Regions from separate parts of the Microbacterium tumbae genome, predicted to be linked through region 2. Evidence: predicted binding sites of a transcription regulator. Region 2 holds the regulator's gene; the other holds the start of a gene.
The links. Region 2 encodes HspR, which represses chaperone genes until heat shock. Its sites were predicted from a motif close to AAGTTGAGTCNNNNNGACTCAACTT; they were not measured.
Positions count from the first base shown of each region.

Region 1 (7,475 bases), 700 kb from region 2:
ACGCTCTCTTTGAGCTGATGGCTGCCGACGGATGGCGATATGCCGATGCTTGGCGAAGGGCGGCGAGTGATATCGGACCGACGCTCGTTGGCGGAAGCAAAAAGCATGGTGGCGCTGACCTTGGTCCCACGAGGGCAAAGGCGGGGTGGGCGAAGCTCAACGTTGATGGGCGAGGCATTGCGGACGCGCCCCCGAACCGCAAGTCGCACTCGTTCCGCACGACGATGCCGCGACTGACCATCGAGATGGCAGCCAGAATTCAGGGCTGGAGCGCTGAAGACGGGTACGTTTTCTCGGGACGGAAGACAGCGCAGTACAGGCAGATCGGAAATGCGTTCCCTCCTCCTGTGGCCGAGGCGATTGCTCGAAGCATTGGTGCTGCGCTCAATCACGAAGGCATAGCACGCTCCGAACAGCCAGGGACGATGGATCTCCAGGACCCTGTCTATCGTGCGCTTGTCAGAAGCACGCGGCCGTTGAGCCTCGACGAGCTTGTTGATGCCTACAACGAGGGCACCATGGCTGCCGTCCAGCAGCGGCTTGCGGCGATTGGGCGGGACTTCGAGCTGCACAAGCTTGAGGTTGAGGGAACTGAACGATATTCGCTCGGGGAGTTCAAGGGATTCACTGGACAGGCGGATCATCGTAGGCACGATTTCTTCGAACGACACCGCAACCGCGTGAGCTAGCTCACATGATCGATGACCTTGCTCGTTCGGTGATGGACCCCGGCGGTGTTTGTCAGCCTGACGAACGCAAAGGAGGCCAGCCGCCTTCGCATCTGATCCTGGATCCGATCGACGATCAAGAGCTGATGACGGTGTATTCGTGGCTTCGTGCGATGCCCGTTGAGAACTTATTGCGCGTGGCGGTCGATGAAGCGGTGAAGTATGTGCTCGATGGAGCTCGCACTTGGCGTTTTGATCTCATGGATCCAGCAGTCGATTCAGACGAGCGTTCGTCTGTGGGCACTAAATTGCAATATCACATCATCAGTCAGTTGGGCCTCAAGAAGGAACCGCCACTGGACACGAACATCTCGGGCGTTGCCGTCGAGATCAAAGGAACTGTCCGAAATACATGGATGATCCCGCGTGAGGGGCAATGCGCCGTGACGTTGCTTGTGAGGATCGATGCGCGCAAGCATACGTTTGAAGTCAAGCTAATGCGCACGCATCGTGCTTGGTTAACGGGCGGTAAGGGGAATCGAGATCTGAAGCGGTCACCTCGCGCTGAGGCGATTCGTAGATATGCCCTGACAGTGGTCGCCGAGACTTCGCTACCGCCTGAACCCCTTCGCGACCTGTCGTCTTCAGAGCTGGAGCTTGTTTTCGGCAACGGAGGGCTCCGGCGCCGCTTGGTTGCTCTCTTTCGAGCGAAGCCCGCAGTGGTGATCCCGAGGGGATCCATCGCAATAGTAGGGGCGGGGCTTAAGGATCCCATGAAGCGAGCTCGCGAGGCAAAGAAGGAGCTTCGGGACGATCACGGGCTCATCGTGCTCGTTGGCACCTGGACAGACGAGCGCGAGATCGCGGCGCATTTCGGGTACGACTTGAAGGACGAAGCCTGGGTAGCGGTCCCTGTCGAGTTCTTTGCAGAGTCGGGGATCCTCATTCCTCCGCCCCGATGATCTTGCCGCGACATCCTGCGGGGACGGTGCACAAGTCGTTGCGCGCGGAGAGCCTATCGACTTGCTCACGCTCGGATGTGCTGGACCGGTTCTTCCCGGGTATCCCTTTTCGATGGGAAAGGTTGCTGCGAAGTCGGATTGCGGTCGTGTGAGCGCTAGGTGCAGTATCGCTATCGACGTCGGATGCTCCGATCGTGAGGGTGTTCCGGGCGTCAGGGGAACCGCGTTGGGCGACGACGCAGGTGCTGCCGCGCACAAGCGGCTCTGACGGGTGACGGGTCCGATCCGTCGGGCCCACGTCCAGTACCGGAAGGATGATCTCGATGTCCTTGAACCTGTTCGTCTCGTCGACGGGATGCGACCGCAAGCCCGTAAGGCGGGAGGGTGGCGGCGATCGGCGCGATGCGCGCCGTCTTCGACGCGGGGCTGCAGGTGCCGGAGGACGTCGCGGTGATCGGCATCGACGACGTCGAGGAGGGCAGATTCGCCCGTCCCTCGCTCAGCACGATCTCGCTGGACACCCCCTTCATCGCCCGCGAGGCGGTCCGGCGGATCATCGCGCGGATCGACGATCCGGACCTCCCCGCGACGGAGGTCGTCGCGCCGCACCGGCTCCTCGTCCGCGAGAGCACCCGACCCGCCTGACCGGATAGACCGCCTGACCGCATCGAGGTGTGGGAATGCCGGGATCCTCGCGGGAAAAGCATTAGCACTCTCGTAATGAGAGTGCTAATCTATCTGTAGTTGAGTCGATAGGGCTCAACTATCAAGACCCGGATCGGACGCGATTCCGATCCCCGCGAAAGGAGACGAGATGGCAACCTATGATCCGCTCCGTGAGATGGAGCGACTCGCGAACAGCTTCTTCGACGGAGGCCGACGCGGACCCCGGCAGATGCCGATGGACCTCTACCGCGAGGGCGACCACTACGTCCTCGCCGCAGATCTGCCCGGCATCGATCCCGGCTCGGTCGACATCGACGTGGACGGTCAGCTGCTGACGATCCGCGCCGAGAGGACGCTCTCCGCGGGCGAGGGCGTGAAGTGGATCACCCGCGAGCGCGCCGCCGGCAGCTTCCTGCGCCAGCTCAGCCTCGGCCAGGGCATCGACACCGAGCAGATCTCCGCGAGCTACCGCAACGGCGTGCTCAGCGTGATGATCCCGGTGAGCGAGCAGGCCAAGCCGCGCAAGATCGAGATCGCGACCGATCTCGATCAGGCCCCGGCGCTGGAGGTCGGCGAGACCGTCTGATCACCGTGTCGTGATCGGGGTGAGCGGGCCCCGGGGAATCCTCACGGACTCCCCGGGGCCCGCTCGTGTCCATCGACAGGAATCCCCGGTGCGCGCCGACCGCGCTCAGTCCGCCCGGCGCACGCGCAGCACCAGCGCCACCAGCGCCAGCAGGATCACCACGATGCCGTAGCCGACGCACACCGCTCCCAGCCCGGCGACGCCGACGAGCACGCCCGCCAGCACGGTCGGCACCCCGAAGGCGAGGTAGGCGAGCAGGTAGATCGCGGCGAACGCGTCCGCGCGCTCGGTCGCGGGGATCCTCGGCGCGAGCGACGCCACCACGCCGGAGAACACCGTGCCGAAGCCCATGCCCGTCACCGCCGTCGCCGTGAGATAGAACGGCAGCGATCCGATCGCGAGAGCGAGCAGCGATAGCGTCGTCCCCACGGCCAAGGCCGCCGTGCCGAAGACCACGCTCGTGCGCGGCGATCGCCGGCGCATCGCGAAGGCCGTGATCGCGCCGGTCCCGGCGAGAACCGCGACGGCGAATCCCTGCCAGAGGTGATCGGTCCCGCCGAGCTCGCCGCGCACGATGTTCGCGCCCAGGGACAGGAAGAGCCCGCCGGTCGCCCAGCCGGCGATCACCGCCGGCGCGGCACGCCAGAAATCGGAGCGGATCCCCACGGGGATCGACAGCCGGAAGCTCAGCGATCCCCACGCGCCCGCTCTGCGCGGGGCGGTCTCCGGCACGAGCAGGAACAGCAGGGCGAGCACGACATACGCCGCCGTCAACGGCGCGAACACGTCGAGCAGCGCATCCCGGGCGGCATCGAGCACGATGCCGGACACGAGCGCGCCCAGTGCGAGCCCGATCCCGGGGCTCAGTGCGTTCCACAGGGCGGCCGTGCTCTGGCGTCCGGTGGGCGCGAAGTCGAGCACGGTGGCCGACAGCGCCGAGATGAGCAGTCCGCTCGCGACGCCCTGCAGGATGCGGGCGAGGAACAGGGTGCCGACCGCATCCGCATGCCAGAAGAGCAGCATGCTCGCTGCGAGCAGCACGAATCCGGCGATCGCGACCGGACGCCTGCCGACGTGGTCCGAGAGGGAGCCGGCGGTGAGCAGGGTCAGCAGCAGCGCGATCGCGTAGACCGCGAACACCCCGCTGATCACGATCGCGTCGAAGCCGATGTCCTGCGCGAGCACGGGATAGAAGGGCGACGGCGCGCTCGCTCCCACCATCATGACGATCTGCGCGACCACGGCAAGCGCGAAGCCGAATCGGCGGCGGGCCGGGGGCTCGAGGCCCGAGGGAGACGCCACCGCTGCCGGGGTGCGGATCGGCTGGGTGGTGGTCATGGGCGGCTCCTTCTCGGTTCGAGAATATTCGAACTATCGGAGCGTACTCGTCTTCCCGCGATTGTTCAACTATTCTCGAACCATGCCAGGCGTCGTCGATCTCCCGCATCCGGAGCGCTCCGAGATCCAGCTCACGGACGTGCTCTTCGCGCTCAGCGATCCGGAGCGGCTCGCGATCGCGCGTCAGCTCGTCGACGGTCCGCTCGACATGGCCGCCTGTCACGCCACCGATCCGAACCTGCCGAAGTCGACGAAGTCTCATTTCATGAAGGTGCTCCGCGAGGCGGGCGTCATCCGCAACGAGCCGAACGGTCGTCGGCGCATGCTCACGCTGCGCCGGGAGGATCTGGATGCCCGCTTCCCCGGACTTCTCGATTCGGTGCTCCAGGCCTGACCGAACGTCTCCGACGGCGCGCCGTCCGATGCGCGGTCGGCCCGGGCTACGACGCCAGGCGGCCTGCGCGCGGCCCGGTTTCGGAATCCGCGCCGATCTCGGCCCAGATCGCGTCGAGGGAGAGGCCGAGCACGTCGGTGATGGCGGCGATCGTCGAGAACGCCGGCGTCGCGACGCGACCCGACTCGATCTTGCGGAGCGTCTCGGGGGAGATCCCGGCGTCGAGCGCGACGGCGAGCATTGAGCGCTCGCCTCTGGCGCGGCGGAGCACGCCGCCCAGGCGCACCCCTCGCTCCACCTCGGCGGCGCTCAGCGGCATCCGGACCATCATGAGCCCATTCTATTACCGGGATAGTATTACCGGGATAGTTATCGGAATCCGGAGAGCGCCCATGATCGAGATCCTCACCCGCGACGAACTCGCCCGAGCACGGGACGCCGGCGCGCTCGTCGCCGACATCCTGCAGGCCATGAAGGAGCGCAGCGCCGTCGGCGTGAACCTCCTCGACATCGATCGCTGGACGCGGCGGATGATCCTGGACGCCGGCGCCGAGTCGTGCTACGTCGACTATGCGCCGTCCTTCGGACGCGGCCCCTTCGGCCACTGGATCTGCACCGCCGTCAACGATGCCGTGCTGCACGGCATGCCCCGCGACTACCTCCTGGCCGACGGCGATCTGCTGACGCTCGACCTCGCCGTGTCGCTGAACGGGATCGCCGCCGACGCCGCGATCAGCTTCGTCGTCGGCGAGACGCGCCCGCAGGAGAGCATCGCGATGATCGAGGCGACCGAACGGGCTCTGGACGCGGGGATCGCAGCGGCGGGTCCCGGTGCGCGCGTCGGCGACATATCGCATGCGATCGGCGACGTGCTCCGCACTGCCGGATATCCGATCAGCCTGGAGTTCGGCGGGCATGGGATCGGGGCGACCATGCATCAGGACCCGCACGTCGCGAACGACGGCAGGCCCGGCCGCGGCTACCGGCTGCGTCCCGGTCTCCTGCTCGCCCTGGAGCCCTGGGTCATGGCGGACACGGACCGACTGGTCACCGATCCCGACGGGTGGACGCTGCGCAGCGCGACCGGATGCCGCGCCGCGCACGCCGAGCACACGATCGCCATCACCGAGGACGGCGCCGAGATCCTGACCATCCCCCGTCGTCGGGTCCGGATTGACGGCTGATCTCCAGCTAAACGACATATCGTCGACTATCGCTCACCATACGGAGGTCAACATGAACGGTTCCTTCCCCTCTGCGGGGCTCGGTGCGGGATTCGGTGCGAACGGCCCGGCCGGCGCCCTCTTCGACGCCTTCGAGCAGCTCCGCCAGGGCTTCGAGCAGCGCACCGGCGGTCCCACGCGCATGGCGCGCGGCGACGTCCGCACCGCGGTGCTCTCGCTCCTCGCCGAGCAGCCCATGCACGGCTATCAGATCATCAGCGAGATCTCCGAGCGGTCGGGCGGGGCGTGGAAGCCCAGTGCCGGCTCGGTCTACCCCACCCTCCAGCTCCTCGCGGATGAGGGTCTCCTCGTCGCCGAGGAGCAGAACGGCCGCAAGACGTACTCCCTCACCGAGGCGGGCGTCGCCGAGGCGGATGCCGCGTCCGAGAAGCCGGCCCCGTGGGAGAGCTTCGCAGGGAGGGCATCCCAGCTCACTGCCCTGCCCAAGGCGGGAGCCGAGCTGGCCGGAGTGGTCGCCCAGGTCGGGCGGACCGGATCGCCGGAGCAGGTGCAGGCCGCCGTCGACGTGCTCGACGAGGCCAGACGTAAGCTGTACGCGATCCTCGCCGGCAACTGAACGGAGCGCGCATGGGGTCGGACGACCGCGCGGAGAACGGTGCGCTCCCCGTCTCGGCGGCGTCGCCCGGATCGCCTGGGCGCATGGACATGTCGGAGCGAGCCCGATCGGCCGCGCCCGCCAGGGGCCCACGGTACCGGCGCATCGTCGGGTTCGCCGCACGCGAGCTCCTGAAGATCTGGTGGTTCGAGCTGGTGCTGCCGCGCCTCGGGCTCTCCTCTCTGGCCGAGCGCACGCGCGCCGCCAGGATGCGGCGCTTCGCCCGCCGCTTCCACGATCTCGCGATCGGTCTCGGCGGACTCATGATCAAGGTCGGTCAGTTCATGTCCTCTCGCCTGGACGTCCTCCCGCCCGAGATCACCGCCGAACTCGCCGGCCTGCAGGACGAGGTGCCCGCCGTCCCGTACGCCGACATCAGGGCGCTCGCCGAGGCCGAGCTGGGCGTGCCGCTCGATCGCGCCTACGCCTGGTTCGACGAGACGCCGCTCGCGGCGGCATCCCTCGGGCAGGCGCATCTCGCCCGGCTCTCCGCGCAGGATGCCGCGGACACCGGCCTGGGCAGCGTCGTCGTGAAGGTGCAGCGGCCGGGCATCGACGCCGTCATCGCGACCGATCTCGCCGCGCTCCGCCGTGTCAGCGGGTGGCTGCGCCGCGTACGCGTGGTCTCCGATCGCGTCGATGCGCCCGCGCTCGTGGAGGAGTTCGCGCAGACCAGCCTCGAGGAGATCGACTATCTGCACGAGGCCGCCAGCGCCGAGCGGTTCGCGGAGGACTTCGCCGGCGATCCGCGCGTCGGCGCCCCGCAGATCGTCTGGGAGCGGACGACCCGCAGGGTGCTCACCCTCAGCGATGTCACGGCGATCAAGATCAACGACACGGAGGCTCTGCGCGCCGCGGGGATCGACCCCTCGGAGGTCGCCCGCGTCTTCGCGGAGGTGATGTTCGACCAGGTGTTCACGCACGGGTTCGTGCATGCCGATCCGCATCCGGGGAACATGTTCGTGACACCGGCCGCCGAAGCATCCGCCGCCGCCGCGGGCTGGCGGATCACGTTCATCGAC
Region 1 covers NZ_BAAGWV010000001.1:1,282,521-1,289,995, forward strand. The annotation lists gene ACYVGQ_RS05935 (DNA cytosine methyltransferase) at 1-689, shown strand, start outside; gene ACYVGQ_RS05940 (NaeI family type II restriction endonuclease) at 695-1,630, shown strand; gene ACYVGQ_RS05945 (substrate-binding domain-containing protein) at 2,015-2,275, shown strand; gene ACYVGQ_RS05950 (Hsp20/alpha crystallin family protein) at 2,445-2,882, shown strand; gene ACYVGQ_RS05955 (MFS transporter) at 2,988-4,220, opposite strand; gene ACYVGQ_RS05960 (ArsR/SmtB family transcription factor) at 4,303-4,614, shown strand; gene ACYVGQ_RS05965 (helix-turn-helix domain-containing protein) at 4,661-4,942, opposite strand; gene map (type I methionyl aminopeptidase) at 5,007-5,798, shown strand; gene ACYVGQ_RS05975 (PadR family transcriptional regulator) at 5,851-6,414, shown strand; gene ACYVGQ_RS05980 (ABC1 kinase family protein) at 6,498-7,475, shown strand, end outside.
Region 1: ACYVGQ_RS05950 (Hsp20/alpha crystallin family protein) is a predicted target of HspR. The motif match lies at 2,372-2,396, and genes of this name have one in related genera.

Region 2 (7,475 bases):
ATCATGACGGCATAGGTGTCGTAGAGCCCGAGGTTCACGGCGAGGAAGTAGAGCGGGACGAGGATCGCGATGCCGGGAATCATGCTCGTCACGAGGATGAGCAGGAGGCTCGTCGTCTTCCCACGGAACCGGAAGCGCGCTGCGGCGTACGCCCCGAAGATCGCGACGACGATCGTGGCGACGACGGTGAGCCCGGCGACGAGAAGGGTGTTTCCGAGGTATAGGGGCACCTTCGATTCGAAAAGGACGAGTCGGTAGTTCTCCAGCGTGAACGCCGCCGGAATCCACCCCTGGTCGGAGAGCGTTGCGCTCTCCGACTTGAACGAGGTGCTCAGCCCCCAGAGGATCGGGATGATCGCGAAGGCGGATGCCGCGACGAGCGCGACATAGATCAGCGGGTTCGTCCGCCGACGACTGTGCCCCTTCCGGGGTGTGCCGGGGACGGTGACGGCATAGGTGTCAGTCATTGCGCTCGCTCCTCAGCAGACGGATGTACGCGGCGCCGAACAGGATGTTGAAGGCGAACAGCACCACGCTGTACGCGGCTCCCAGGCCCAGGTTGAAGAATTCGAAGCTCTGCTTGAACGCCGCCAGCGAAAGGAGGTTGGTGCCGTCCAACGGACCACCGCCGGTGAGGGTGTAGACGAGGGTCACCATGTTGAAGTAAAGGAGAGTGAGCTGGATGGCGACGACGAACAGCGTCGGCTTCATCAACGGCAATGTCACCTGGGTGAACCGCCGGAACGGACCCGCGCCATCCACCTCCGCCGCTTCCTTGAGCTCTTCCGGGATGGTCTGCAGAGAGGCCAGGCAGAGGATCGTCGCCAGAGGATAGCTGATCCACACGTTGACGACGATGAGCAGGATCATCGCCAGGACCGGGTTGGCGAGGAAGTCCACCCGACCGAACGGCAGGTCTCCTAGGCCGAGCGCACCGTAGTCCGGGTTCACGAGCCACTTCCACAGCAATGCCGCGACCGTCTGCGACACCACCCAGGGCATGAGGATCATCACCCGGAAGATGCGGCGTCCGTGAACTTGCTGATTGAGGAGGTTCGCCAGCCCGAGGCTGAGTGGGACGGCGATCACGAGGGAGCCGATGACGTAGATGCATGAACGCGCGATCTGTCCCAGCCCCTCGGGTGAGGTGAAGATCCGCAGGAAGTGGGCGAAGCCGTTCACATCCCCCACGTTCATGTAGGAGGTGTCGTGCATGCTGAGGTTCACCGCATACACGATCGGGAAGATCGAGACGATAGCCACGATCACGATCGACGGCAGGATCAAGCCCCAGGAGAGGCCGATCGGCGAGCGGTCCCCGACACCGCGCCCGCGACGTCGGGGCGTCACCCCCCGGCCCGACCCCGACCCGCGGTCGGCGCTGGTGGGCTCCACGACCTCTGGATGGACAACGATGGCCATCTTCTTCTCCTCGACTCAGGTGGCGTTGACGGGTGTATCCGGGGAGAGCAGCGCCAGAACCTTCCGGATCTGCTCGCGATGCTGAGCGTCGACAGGGTCGATCGCCATGCGACAGCCTGACGATCGAATCAGCCCCTGCTCGAGCTGCGAGAGCTTCAGCCCCGCGATGCTCGTCCCGAGGATGGGAACGACCGCATCGACCTGGGCCGAAGCCCGTCCTATCGCTTCCTGATCGTCTCGTTGGATCGCATCGGCCAGGGCGACGAAAGGCGCTGGCGTGGATGAGGAGACCCCGGAGACGATTCCGGCCCCGCCTGCTGCGAGCACCTCTCTCAGGAGACCGTCGTTGCCCGACAGGATGACACGACCCGGTGCGGCGAAGGCGAGCTCGGCGAGATAATCTGTACCGGCGATCGAGATCTTCGCGCCCGCCAGATCGAACTCCTCGATGATGCGCACGGCATCCACCGCGGGCAGATGCACGCCGGTCCGGTCCGGAAACAGGTAGAGGAAGAACTCGCTTCCCGGAGCGGCGTCCTGCGCCGACCGCACCTGAGCCCGCACACCGTCGACGCTGGCGGGCATATAGAACGGCGTCAGGATGGACAGCTTCGAGATCCCGAGCGAGGCCGCGTCCGCCGTGAGTCGCGCCGTCTCCCATGGGGAGGCCGCGCCCACATGGGCGACGACCCGATCCGCGCCGGCCACAGCCACGGCCTCGGCGAGCAATTGCCTGCGTTCCGAAGGCGTGAGAGCAGCGAACTCCCCCGTGGTGCCGTTCACGAAGACGGCATCCACCCCGCCATTCAGCGCGTGCTGGAAAACGCGCACGGTGGATGCGATGTCGAGCGCGCCGTCTGGGTGGAACGCGGTGGTCACCGCACTGTAGATGATCGGCCGCATTATCGGCCTCCCTCCAGGTCGCTCTGTTGGGACATGCGCGCAACGGCGGTGAGCAGGCGGGACCGCGACCCAAGGAGGTGTTCCTGCAGGGTAACGAGGGCCTTGTCGAGTTGCCCAGCGCGCATCTGATCGTGGATCTCGAGGTGGGATTGGTACGAGGGACCGAGGTCCACGTCCTCCGCGGTGGTGAGTTCGAGAAGAACTTCGAAAGTGGGCGAGTACTGGCCCCAGACCTGGCGAAGACGGCGGTAGCCGCCGATCTCGTAGAACGTGTCGTGGAACGCCATGTCCGCATGTGCGAAGCCGAGATGGTCTCCGGACTCTGCAGCAGCATGCATCCGGACAAGCGGGTCGCGAGCGAGGTCCCATGCCGACTCCGGAGCGGTCGCGGCGACGCGCAGCGCCATCAGCTCGACGGCCTCGCGCACGGCGTAGAGCTCTTCGATGTCACGCGTGGTCAATCCGCGCACGAACACGCCGCGCCGACGGCTCTCGACGAGCCCCTCGGCCTCGAGCTGCGCGAGCGCATCGCGGATAGGCCCCCGGCTCACTTGGAAATTCGCCGAGAGCTGCGATTCCACCAGATGCGCCCCCGCGGGAATCTTCCCGGTGATGATCAGCACACGCAGCTGTGCGACCACTTGGTCGCCCAACCCGTGCTGTTGCGCGGCGAGCACGTTTCCCGCGAGTCCGAGCTTGTCCACATTGACCTCCGCCGTTCACCGTTGTCCGTAAACGGTTAACCAAAACCGAGTATGGACCTAGGATGAAATCGATGTCAAGGATGAATCTCAGCGCAGCCCTCCCTCCGTCTATCCCGCTCACCATCCTCACCGTGCTGATCGTCTCGTTCAGCCTGCGGATTCCGACGATCGCCGTCGGCCCGCTGATGCCCTGGATCACGACCGACACAGCGCACGCCCGAACTCAGGGCACTTCCGTAGACTCGCCGGGTGGGATGCGGCCCGCAGGAGGGGAGTCGACGGAACGGTGACGGCACGGACGACCTTCGGTCTGCTTCGCCTCGCCACCGCCGCCGTGTGCCTGTCCGCGCTCGTCCATCGCCTGCTCTGGGGGCTGAGCTCGCAGACCATCGCCGGGGAGAACTTCTTCGCATACCTGACCGTCGAGTCCAACTGCGCCCTCGTCGTGCTGCTCCTGATCGGGACGGTCCTGGCCTTCCGGCGGGCGGCCGATCCCCGCTGGTTCAGCGTCGCCCTCGCGCTCGTCCTGACCTGGACGACGACGGCGGGGCTCGCCTTCGCCCTCATCGTGTGGCAGGCGGGGCTCCGCGGCATCCGCGTGGACGTGCCGTGGTCTGATCAGGTGCTGCACTTCTGGCTGCCCGCCTTCACGGCGATCGCCTGGACGCTCACGCCGGGGCATCGCGCGGTGCCCTGGTGGATCGTCCCGGCATCCCTGGCCTTCCCCCTCGTCTGGGGCGGTGTGACGATGTGGCGCGGACCGCTGATCGGCTGGTACCCGTACTACTTCCTCGACCCCCGGCAGGTGAGCGGGATCGGCGAGTTCCTGGTGACGAGCGGCGCGGCGCTGGCGATCTTCGCGCTCGTCGCAGCCGTGCTCGCGGTGATCAGCCGGATCAGCCCGTCGCGGCGGAAGGCAGGAACACCTCGAGGGAGCTGAGCGCGAGAGCCAGCGCCGCCTCATCGTCGAGCGCCGCGAAGTCCTCCGCGGCATCCGCCCCGATGAGGCCGACCAGCACGTTCGCACCGGTGGCGGGGAGCAGGTTGACCCAGCTGCGGATGGGCGCCTCGCCTCCGACGACGTGCCAGAGCGCGGCGTCCGTCTGCCAGAACGGCTCCTCGTACCGCAGCCAGATCGTCTCGACATGCCCCATCCCGAGGGCGGAGATCGCGCCGCGCTGCGGGAACGGCAGTGCGGGGGAGAACTCGATGGCGTTCTGCTGGAGGACGCCGAGGGGGACGGTGAGCACGACGCGGTCGAAGGACGCCGACTCACCCGTCCCCAGTCGCAGGCTCACCCCCGCGTCGTCGTATGCGACCCGCGTCACGGGCGAGGACAGGGTCACCTGCACCTCGCCGAGGATCTCCTGCACGAAGGCGCCGAGGTCGCCCACGACGCCACGGGGCGCCGAAACGGGCAGCGCAGGCGGATACCAGGCCGAGAGCAGTTCGGCATCGGCGCCGGAGGTCGCCGCGAGGTAGGCCAGCAGCGCGACGAGCGACGGGTCGTCGACGTCCGCACCGGAATCCGCGAGCGCCTCGGCGAGCGAGACATCGGTGGGCAGCGCCTGCGCCGCAGCGATCGCCGTCTCGAGAGGCGCGTTGGCGACGGGGGCCTCTTCGGCATCCGCCGAACGCCACAGCGCAGGCCCCAGATCGACGGCGTCGGGGAGATCCGCCTCGCCATCCGTCCCGGTCAGCCAGCCGCCCAGCTGGATGGGCACGGGCCAGTCGTCGTCCATCCGGGAGTGGACCCGTCCGCCGATCCGATCACGCGCCTCGAAGACGGTGACGTCGGCGCCGGCATCCACGAGGGCCGCGGCAGCGACGGCACCGGCCAGCCCTGCGCCGACCACGGCGATCCGCTCCCCCTCGGACATCTCGAGGCGCACCCGGGCGGCGACGTCCTCGCCCGATCGGATCGCACCGCGCATCGTGCCGGGAGCGTCGACATCCGTGGCCTCGCCGGCGAGGAAGAGCCGGGAGCCGACCGGCTCCGCCAGGGTCTCACGCGTGCTCTGCGGGACGCCGATCCTCGTGAAGCTGACGGATCCGTAGGAGAACGGATCGCTCGCCCAGGCGCTGCGGACGGCGGAGACCGGCGCGGGGACAGGGCCGGTGGGACGCGGCGACGGCGAGCGGGACGACGTGGGCGACGGCTGCGGCTCCGGCGTGCAGGACGCGAGCAGGATGCCGAGGGCGCCCGCCCCGGCGCCGATCAGCAGAGTGCGGCGCGTGATCTCCATCGTGACGAACCTTACCGCCCCCGGCCTCAGGCGTCCCGTTCCGCGGCGCTTGTCCCGATATGCGGGCGGATTCCCGCTGACCGCTTCGCTGATCGGGACAGACTCGGCCGATCGGGACTCGCCGGCCCGACGGGATCAGTCGGGCTGCTCGTCGTGCCGCATCGGCTGCCAGAGCACGACCTCTGTGGACCGGCGGATCCGGCGGCCGGCCGGGACCGTGACGATCGAGCCCGTCGTTCCGGCGGCGAACACCCGAACGCCTGGGCGGCTCTGCCGCTCGGCACGGAGCGCGCCCTCCAGGTCGAGGATGCGACGGCGCAGCATCCGCACCTCGTCCTCGAGGTCGAGCAGGCGCGCGATCGCCGGAAGGCTCATGCCCTCCCCGGAGAGACGCGCCACCTCCCGCAGCTGCTCCACGTCGCGCGCCGAGTAGCGCCGTGACCCCCCGCGGGTGCGGCCGGGCACGACGAGACCGATCCGGTCGTACTGCCGCAGGGTCTGCGGGTGCATCCCCGCGAGCTCGGCGGCGACCGCGATCGCGAAGACCGGGGCGTCCTCGTCGTCCGGGGTCATGTCTCTCCGCCCTTCATGCCGTCATGCGTTTCGACTCGCCTGCGGCTCGCTCAACGAGCGGGACAGGATGCGCACCCACGACTCGCTCAACGAGCGGGACAGGATGCGCGCCCACGACTCGACCAAGGCGCGCCTCCCGACCGCTCGTTGAGCGAGGACGCGGAGCGACCGAGTCGAAACGCTCATCAGCCACGCGCCTTCGCGATGAGATCCGCGCGCGGATTCTCCTTGGGCTCCGCAGCCTGGAACGCCAGCAGAGCCTCGCGGGCGGCGTCGTCGAGGTGCGAGGGCACGGCCACCTGGAGCTCGGCGAGCAGATCGCCGGTCCCCTTCGAGCTCGCGACGCCTCGTCCCTTGACACGCAGCACGCGGCCGGAGGGCGTGCCAGGCGCCACGCGCAGCTTCACGACGTCGCCACCGAGCGTCGGCACCTCGATCGTCGCGCCGAGCGCAGCCTCCGTGAACGTCACCGGCACGGTGACCCGCAGGTTCAGCCCGTCACGGGTGAACACCGGATGCGGACGCACGGTGATGCTCACGACGATGTCGCCGCTCTCCCCGCCGTCCGGCGACGGACGGCCGCGGCCGCGCAGGCGGATCTTCTGCCCGTCCGCGACACCGGCCGGGATCTTCACCTTGAACGGCTTGCCGTCCTCGCCCTGCAGGGTGATGGTCTCACCCTGCACCGCGGTGGTGAAGTCGATCGTCGTACGGGCGGTGACGTCCGCGCCGCGCTGGGGTCCGCCGAAGCCGCGGAACCCGCCGCTCGTCTGACCGAACCGGCCGGAGCCGAACGATCCGCCCTGCCCCTGGTTGAACATCGCGAAGATGTCCTCGAAGTCCGCGGTCGACTGACCGCGCTGCCCGAACCGGCTGAAGACGTCCTCGAAGCCGCCCGCTCCCCCGCCGCCGGCGGTGAAGCGCGCCCCGGAGCCCATGGCCCTGATCTCGTCGTACTCCTTGCGCTGCTCGGCGTCGGAGAGCACGGCGTACGCCTCGCTGATCTCCTTGAACCTCGCCTCGGCGGCGGCATCCCCCTGATTGGAGTCCGGGTGATAGGTGCGCGCGAGCTTGCGATACGTCTTCTTCAGATCCGCATCGCTGACGTCCTTGGAGACGCCCAGCGTCTTGTAGAAGTCCTTGTCGAACCAGTCCTGGCTTGCCATCGGTCTCCTATTCCGCCGGGACGGCGACGACGACCTTCGCGGGGCGCAGTTCGATGTCGTCCAGGCGGTAGCCCACCTCGACGACCTCCAGGATCGTGGTGCTCGAGGCGCCGGGGGTCGGCTGCTGGAAGATCGCCTCGTGCTTCTGCGGGTCGAACTCCTCGCCGGCCCGCCCGTACGAGACGACGCCCAGCCTCTCGACGACAGAGCGCACCTTCTCGGCGATCACGGCGAAGGGCGTGCCCTCCACGAGATCGCCGTGCTGGGCCGCACGGTCGAGGTCGTCCAGCACGGGGATGAGGCCCTTGGCCGCCTCGCCCTTGGCGCGCGCGATCTCGATGTGACGCTGCTCCTCCGTGCGACGACGGTAGTTGGCGTACTCGGCCTGCAGGCGCTTGAGGTCGTTCAGCAGTGCGGACTCCGCGTCGGCGATCGCCGCATCGGAGTTCGCCGCGTCCTCG
Region 2 covers NZ_BAAGWV010000001.1:579,068-586,542, forward strand. The annotation lists gene ACYVGQ_RS02710 (carbohydrate ABC transporter permease) at 1-467, opposite strand, end outside; gene ACYVGQ_RS02715 (carbohydrate ABC transporter permease) at 460-1,422, opposite strand; gene ACYVGQ_RS02720 (dihydrodipicolinate synthase family protein) at 1,438-2,301, opposite strand; gene ACYVGQ_RS02725 (GntR family transcriptional regulator) at 2,325-3,029, opposite strand; gene ACYVGQ_RS02730 (Pr6Pr family membrane protein) at 3,316-3,969, shown strand; gene ACYVGQ_RS02735 (flavin monoamine oxidase family protein) at 3,926-5,275, opposite strand; gene ACYVGQ_RS02740 (heat shock protein transcriptional repressor HspR) at 5,411-5,848, opposite strand; gene ACYVGQ_RS02745 (DnaJ C-terminal domain-containing protein) at 6,034-7,014, opposite strand; gene ACYVGQ_RS02750 (nucleotide exchange factor GrpE) at 7,022-7,475, opposite strand, start outside.